Regions from separate parts of the Leptothrix cholodnii SP-6 genome, predicted to be linked through region 2. Evidence: predicted binding sites of a transcription regulator. Region 2 holds the regulator's gene; the other holds the start of a gene.
The links. Region 2 encodes FliA, which starts transcription of late flagellar genes. Its sites were predicted from a motif close to CTAAAGTTTNNNNNNNNNNNGCCGNTA; they were not measured.
Positions count from the first base shown of each region.

Region 1: the regulator FliA is predicted to act here: its motif matches at 1,499-1,525, upstream of fliD (flagellar filament capping protein FliD).

Region 1 is NC_010524.1:1,079,621-1,083,027, forward strand. Features, by position in the region: gene LCHO_RS05030 (flagellin N-terminal helical domain-containing protein) at 1-278, shown strand, start outside; gene LCHO_RS05035 (flagellin domain-containing protein) at 593-1,456, shown strand; gene fliD (flagellar filament capping protein FliD) at 1,596-3,035, shown strand; gene fliS (flagellar export chaperone FliS) at 3,179-3,407, shown strand, end outside.
Region 2 is NC_010524.1:1,721,469-1,724,875, forward strand. Features, by position in the region: gene flhF (flagellar biosynthesis GTPase FlhF) at 1-812, shown strand, start outside; gene LCHO_RS08080 (protein antiactivator of flagellar biosynthesis) at 835-1,656, shown strand; gene LCHO_RS08085 (RNA polymerase sigma factor FliA) at 1,674-2,390, shown strand; gene LCHO_RS08090 (methyl-accepting chemotaxis protein) at 2,527-3,407, shown strand, end outside.

The DNA.
Region 1 (3,407 bases), 640 kb from region 2:
CGGTCGACACGGTGATCGACGACATCGACGCCGCGCTCGACAAGGTCAACTCCGAGCGCGCCACGATGGGTGCCTCGCAGTCGCGCTTCGACTCGGTGATCTCGAACCTGCAGGTGTCGGTGGAGAACCAGTCGGCGGCCCGCAGCCGCATCATGGACGCGGACTTCGCCTCGGAAACCGCCAACCTGAGCCGTGCGCAGATCCTGCAGCAGGCCGGCAACGCGATGATCGCGCAGGCCAACCAGCTGCCCCAGCAGGTGATGTCGCTGCTGCGCTGACCGACACCGCCCCGGGCCGGCCCGGGGTTGCGGATCCGGCCGCGACCGCGGCCCTCACGACGCCACCACGCGCAAGCGCTGGTGGCGTCGGCCGTTGCGGATCTCGACTTTGCCGGTCTCGGAACTGCCGCCGGTTTTGCCTCTTTCTCGGCGAATTGCCGGGGGGTGGTGCTGCCCACAATCGATCCCACAGAAGTTCACACGTGCTTCTGCCGCACCGGGCGGCGCCCGGCAACGTCACCCCAGTTGCTTGGGGCTGCATCGGCAACACGCCATTGCCGCCATCACGTGGGAATCATTCGGAGTGAATCAGCATGGCCCAGACGATCAACACCAACATGGCATCCCTGAATGCCCAGCGCAACCAGGCGGCCTCGCAGATGTCGCTGGCCACCTCGATGCAGCGCCTGTCTTCGGGCCTGCGTGTCAACAGTGCCAAGGATGACGCCGCCGGCCTGGCGATCGCCGAGCGCATGAACGCGCAGGTCAAGGGCATGAACGTCGCGGTGCGCAACGCCAACGACGGCATCTCGATGGCGCAGACCGCCGAAGGCGGCCTGGGCAAGGCCGCCGATGCCCTGCAGCGCATGCGGGAACTGTCGGTGCAGTCGGCCAACGCGACCAACAGCGACACCGACCGCGATTCGCTCGACAAGGAATTCGGCGAGCTGGCCAAGGAAGTGCAGCGCGTGCTGGGTGGCACCACCTTCAACGGCAAGAACATCCTCGGCGCGAACGCCGGGCAGATGGACTTCCAGGTCGGCGCCAACACCACCACCGACGACACGATCTCGATCACCACCACCGACATGACGACGTCGGCCACCATCACGGCGGTCGCCGGCACCGACAACACGGGCGCCGGCCGGGCCGTGATCGACAGCACCGCGGCGGCCACCATCGGCACGACCATCGACGCCATCGACGACGCACTCGACACGATCAACGCCGAGCGCGCCACGATGGGTGCCTCGCAGTCGCGCTTCGACTCGGTGATCTCGAACCTGCAGGTGTCGGTGGAGAACCAGTCGGCGGCCCGCAGCCGGATCATGGACGCGGACTTCGCCTCGGAAACCGCCAACCTGAGCCGCGCGCAGATCCTGCAGCAGGCCGGCAACGCGATGATCGCGCAGGCCAACCAGCTGCCCCAGCAGGTCATGAAGCTGCTGCAGGGCTGAACCCGGCCGCCGTGGCGGCGGCGGTGCTGCCCATCGGGCTTCCTCAAGTCGGCGCTGCGTGCGTCGATACATCAGTCGTCCGCTGTCGAAAGGCTCCGGGCGACTTTTTTCATCTTTACTTTGATGAGGGGCGAGCATCATGGCCAGCATCAGTTCCGCCGGGATCGGCAGCGGCCTGGACGTCAGTTCGATCGTCACGCAGCTCATGGCGGTGGAGAAATCCCCGCTGCAGCAGATGCAGACGGAGGCCAGCAAGATCCAGAGCAAGCTCAGCGCGTACGGCAAGGTCCAGAGTTACGTGTCGGCGCTGCGCGATGCGGCGCTCAATCTCACCAAGTCGGACACCTGGGGTTCCACCACCGCCAGCTCGGGCGACGCGAGCGTCTTCACCGCCACCACCGCATCCGGGGCCACGGCGGGCAACTACAGCCTGACCGTGCAGCAGATGGCCAGCGCGCAGACGGTGGCGTCGGCGGCCTGGCCGGCCTCGGTGTCGACCGTCGGCTCGGGCGTGCTGCGGCTCGAACTGGGCACCTGGGCGGCCGGGCAGACCGGCTTCACGCCCAAGAGCGGCACCTCCAGCGTCGACGTGACCGTGGCTGCCAGCGACACCCTGGCCGACGTGCGCGACAAGATCAACGCCGCCAAGTCGGGCGTGATGGCGTCGATCGTCAACGACACCTCGGGCTCGCGCCTGGTGCTGCGCTCGAGCGAGACCGGCGCCGAGAACGCGTTCCGCGTCACCGCCACCGATGACGACGGCAACAACACCGACGCCAGCGGCCTGTCCGCGCTGGCGTTCGACCCGTCCGCGGGCGCCAACGCGATGGTGCAGAGCCAGGCGGCGGTCAACGCCCGGGCCACCATCAACGGCCTGAGCGTCAGCTCGGCCAGCAACCTGCTGACCGACGTGGTCGACGGGGTCACGATCAAGCTCGGCAAGGTCAGCAGCACGCCGGTCGACCTGAGCGTGAGCAGCAACACCGAATCGGTCAAGACCGCCGTGACGGCCTTCGCCGACGCCTACAACAACCTGTCGAAGTACCTGGCCGAGCAGACCAAGTACAACGCCGCGGCCAAGTCCGGGGCGACGCTGCAGGGCGATTCGGGCACCAACGCCCTGCGTTCGGCGATGCGCAACATCATCGGCGGCACCAGCGGCGTCACGGGTGCGTTCAATCGCCTGGCCCAGGTCGGGCTCGACCCGCAGTCCGACGGCACGCTCAAGGTCGACAGCACCAAGCTCACCAGCTCGCTGGGCAAGCTGGCCGACCTGAAGGCGCTGTTCGCCAACAAGGACGCCGGCAACGAGGCCAACAACGGCTTTGCCGTCAGCCTGCAGAAGTGGGGTGACTCGCTGCTGAGCTTCGACGGCTCGCTGTCGACCCGCAGCAGCAGCCTGCAGCGGCAGATCGATGCCAACGCGAAGAAGCAGGAAGACTTCAACGAGCGCATGACCGGGGTCGAGGCCCGCATCCGCGCCCAGTACACAGCGCTGGACACGCAGATGGCCAAGCTCAACGGCCTGTCGACCTACATGACCCAGCAGATCACCAACATGAACAAGAGTTCGAGCTGAGATGTCCGGGCCGTGCAGAGCCGGATATGCAGGGCATACAGGCCCCGTTTCAGGGTCTGGCGCAGGTTTCAGGGGCTCAAGTAGCGATACCCGGCGTCGATAACTCAAACAAGCAGTTCACATCACCCCAACAGGATTCAGCCATGTTCAGCCAAGCGTCTTCTTACGGTCGTCCTCAGTTCTCGGCTCACCTCTACCACCAGGTCGGCGTGGAAACCGGTGTGAGTTCGGCCTCGCCGCACGCTTTGACGCTGATGCTCTACGACGGCTTCCTCAATGCCGTCAAGCAGGCCCGCCGCGCACTGGCCGAGGGCCGCACGGAAGACAAGGGCCGCCACGTCCGCCACGCTGGCCGCATCCTCGACGAGGGCC
Region 2 (3,407 bases):
TGAAGGACGACGTGCACGACGAGATGGCCTGGGCCGGCGACGTGCTGCAGCGCAACCTGCAGACCGGCGAATCCGAGGCGCCGCTCGAAGACCAGGGCGGCGTGTTCGCGCTGGTCGGCTCGACCGGCGTCGGCAAGACCACCTCCACCGCCAAGCTCGCTGCCGCCTTCGCCACCCGCCACGGTGCCGCCAACCTCGGCCTGATCACGCTCGACGCCTACCGGCTCGGCGCCCACGAACAGCTGCGCGCCTACGGCCGCATCCTCGGCGTGCCGGTGCACACCGCGCACGACCGGGTCGCGCTCGAAGACCTGCTCGACCTGCTGCAGTCTAAGAAGATGGTGCTGATCGACACCGCCGGCCTGGCGCAGCGCGATGCCCGCACCCGCGAACTGCTCGACATGCTGTCGCACCCCTCGATCAAGCGCCTGCTGGTGGTCAACGCCGCCGCGCAGGGCGAGACCATCGAGGACGTGCTGGTGGCCTACAAGGCGACCCAGGCCAAGGGCATCGTGCTCTCCAAGATGGACGAGGCGGTCAAGCTCGGCCCGGCGGTCGACGCGCTGATCCGCCATCGCCTGAAGGTGGTGGCGGTGGCCAACGGCCAGCGCGTGCCCGAAGACTGGCACCGCCTGACCGCGCAGGCGCTGATGCAGCGCGCGCTGCGCACCGCCGGTGCCCAGGCCTGGCGCATGGATGCCAACGACGTCAACCTGCTGTTCGCCTCGCCGCCCGCACCTCAGGCGCCGCGACGCAGCCGCTCGTCGTCGACCCCGACGAACAGCTCGCGCTCATCCGGCGCCGACGCCTGAACCGCACACAGGACGGACCTCCATGTCGAACCCGCCCCCCTTCCCGCCGTTCCGCCGCACCCAGCCGGCCGATCAGGCCGACGGCCTGCGCCGGCTGTTCTCGTCGCGCTCGATCCGTTTCATCCCGGTCGTCTCGAACCCCTTCATCGCCCACGGCGGGGTGCTGATCGAGCGCCTGTGCAGCGCCCTCGAGGCCCTGCAGCTCGACACCCTGCTGGTCGACGCCTCCGAGCGCGGCGGCCCGCCCAAGGAGCTGGCGAACTTCGATCTGTCCGAAGGCATCGAGGTGCTGTCGGACCGGGTCTCGTACCTTGCCGCCCGCGGACTGCCGGTGCGCTGGGTCGACAGCCGCGGCTCGACGCGCGGTTTCCTCGACGCGGTGGTCGACGTGGCGCCGTCCTCGCAGGTGGTGCTGGTGCACGGCAGCGCGGTCGAGCTCGCCCGCCTGTTCGGCCGCGGCGACGAAGGCCTGAGCCGGCCGCGTCCGGTGGTGCTGTGCGACGACCAGCCCGAAGCCATGACCCATGCCTACGCGGCGCTGAAGGTGTTCGCCCAGCGCGCCGACTGGCTCAGCCACGACCTGCTGCTGTGCGCGCCGCCCAAGTCGCCCCGTGCCACCTCGGTGGCCGACCGGCTGTCGCACTGTGTCGACATGTTCCTCGGCGGCGTCCAGCACTGCTGGGTGCAGGTCGACCCCGCCGAGCCGCCCACGGCCGCACCCTCGCGGGCGCTGGTGCAGATGGTCGAGGCCTCTCTGGGCGCTGCCGCGGCGTTTGCCGTCGGCGAAACCGACTACGCCGGCCTGCGCAGCGCCTTGCCTGCGCCTCGCGTGGCGATGACCTGAACGCGGAGCCAACAGCCATGTACACCGCCACCGGACGACCCGACGTCAATTCGCTGCTCAAGCAGTACAGCCCGCTGGTGCGCCGGCTGGCGCATCAGATGATCGCCAAGCTGCCCGCCAACGTCGAGATCGACGACCTGATCCAGGTCGGCATGATCGGCCTGACCGACGCGCTCAGCCGCTTCGACATCGGCCAGGGCGTGATGTTCGAGACCTTCGCCACCCAGCGCATCCGCGGCGCCATGCTCGACGAGCTGCGCGGCTCCGACTGGATGAGCCGCGGCAACCGCAAGCACCAGCGCGACATCGAGGGCGCCGTGCACCGCCTCGAGCAGAAGCTCGGCCGCACGCCGCAGGAAAGCGAGATCGCCAAGGAAATGGGCATCACGCTGCTCGAGTACCAGGACCTGCTCAACCGGGTGCGTGGCACGCAGCTGATCTACCTCGAGGATATGGGCGGCGCCGACGGCGACAACGACTACCTCGACCGCCACGTGGCGGCCGACACCGGCGGCGACCCGCTGGCCCGCCTCAACGACCACCGCATGCGCCAGGCGCTGGTCGATGCCATCAAGAACCTGCCCGAACGCGAGCAGTACGTGATGAGCATGTACTACGAAGAAGACATGAACCTGAAGGAAATCGCCGCCGTGCTGGGCGTGACCGAATCGCGGGTCTGCCAGCTGCACAGCCAGTCGATCGCCCGCCTGCGCGCCAAGCTGCGCACCTGGTGAGCCGGTGTGGCCGCACGGCGTGCCTTCGGCCCGTTCCCTTGACCCGTTCCCTTGACCCGTTCCGGCCGCGCGCCGGGACGCAGACCCACCACTCGGGGTGCCAAGACGCCCACGAGGGCTGAGATGGAGACTGCCGATGTTTGCCTTCCTGCGTGAGCGTGCACCCGCACCCCGGACCGTTCGATCCCATGCCCATGCAGATACCGAGGTCGGCGACCGCCATGCCGTCGACAACGCCCTGGTGCAGCGCCTGGCGAGCCAGGTGTCCCAGATCGGCCGCGACGCCGCGCAGGCGCGTGGTGCGATCGAGGACACCCAGAAGCTGGTCGTCAGCCAGGTCGAGTCGCTGGGCCAGCTCAACCAGCAGCTCGAGCACGTGCAGGGTGCCCAGCTGGCCATCGGTGACGCCACGGCCGCCAGCGTGAAGGCGGTGGCGCATGCCCGCGCGGTGGCGCAGCAGGTGGCCTCCGAGGTGGCCGGCATCGTGTCGGTGCTGCAGCAGGTCTCGACCGCCGCCGCCGACATCACGCAGATCGCCCTGCAGACCCGGCTGGTCGCGTTCAACGCGATGGTCGAGGCCAAGCGGGCGGGCGAGGCCGGACGCGGTTTCGGCGTGGTCGCCGATGCGGTGAAGGACCTGGCCGGCCGCGTCGAGGTGTCGTCCAAGACCATCATGGGCACGCTCACCCAGCTCGACCAGCGCATCGAGGCGTTTTCGCAGGACATCCGGGTCGAACCCGGCGTGGAGCCGACCCGCGGCATCCACCTGGCGTTCGCCCATGTCGAGGCCGGCGTGGTGCGCATCAACGATGCCGCCACCGCCAGCCGCAGCACCTGCGCGGCGGTCAGCGACAAGACCCAGCACCTCGGCCAGGAGATGCAGCACGCCATGGTCAGCCTCGACGCCGCGATGGGCTGCAGCGACCGCTTCCTGAACCTGTCCGAACAGCTGATCGACGAGCTCGCCGGCAGCGGCGCGCAGACCGAGGACACGCCGTTCATCCAGGCCGTGCAGGA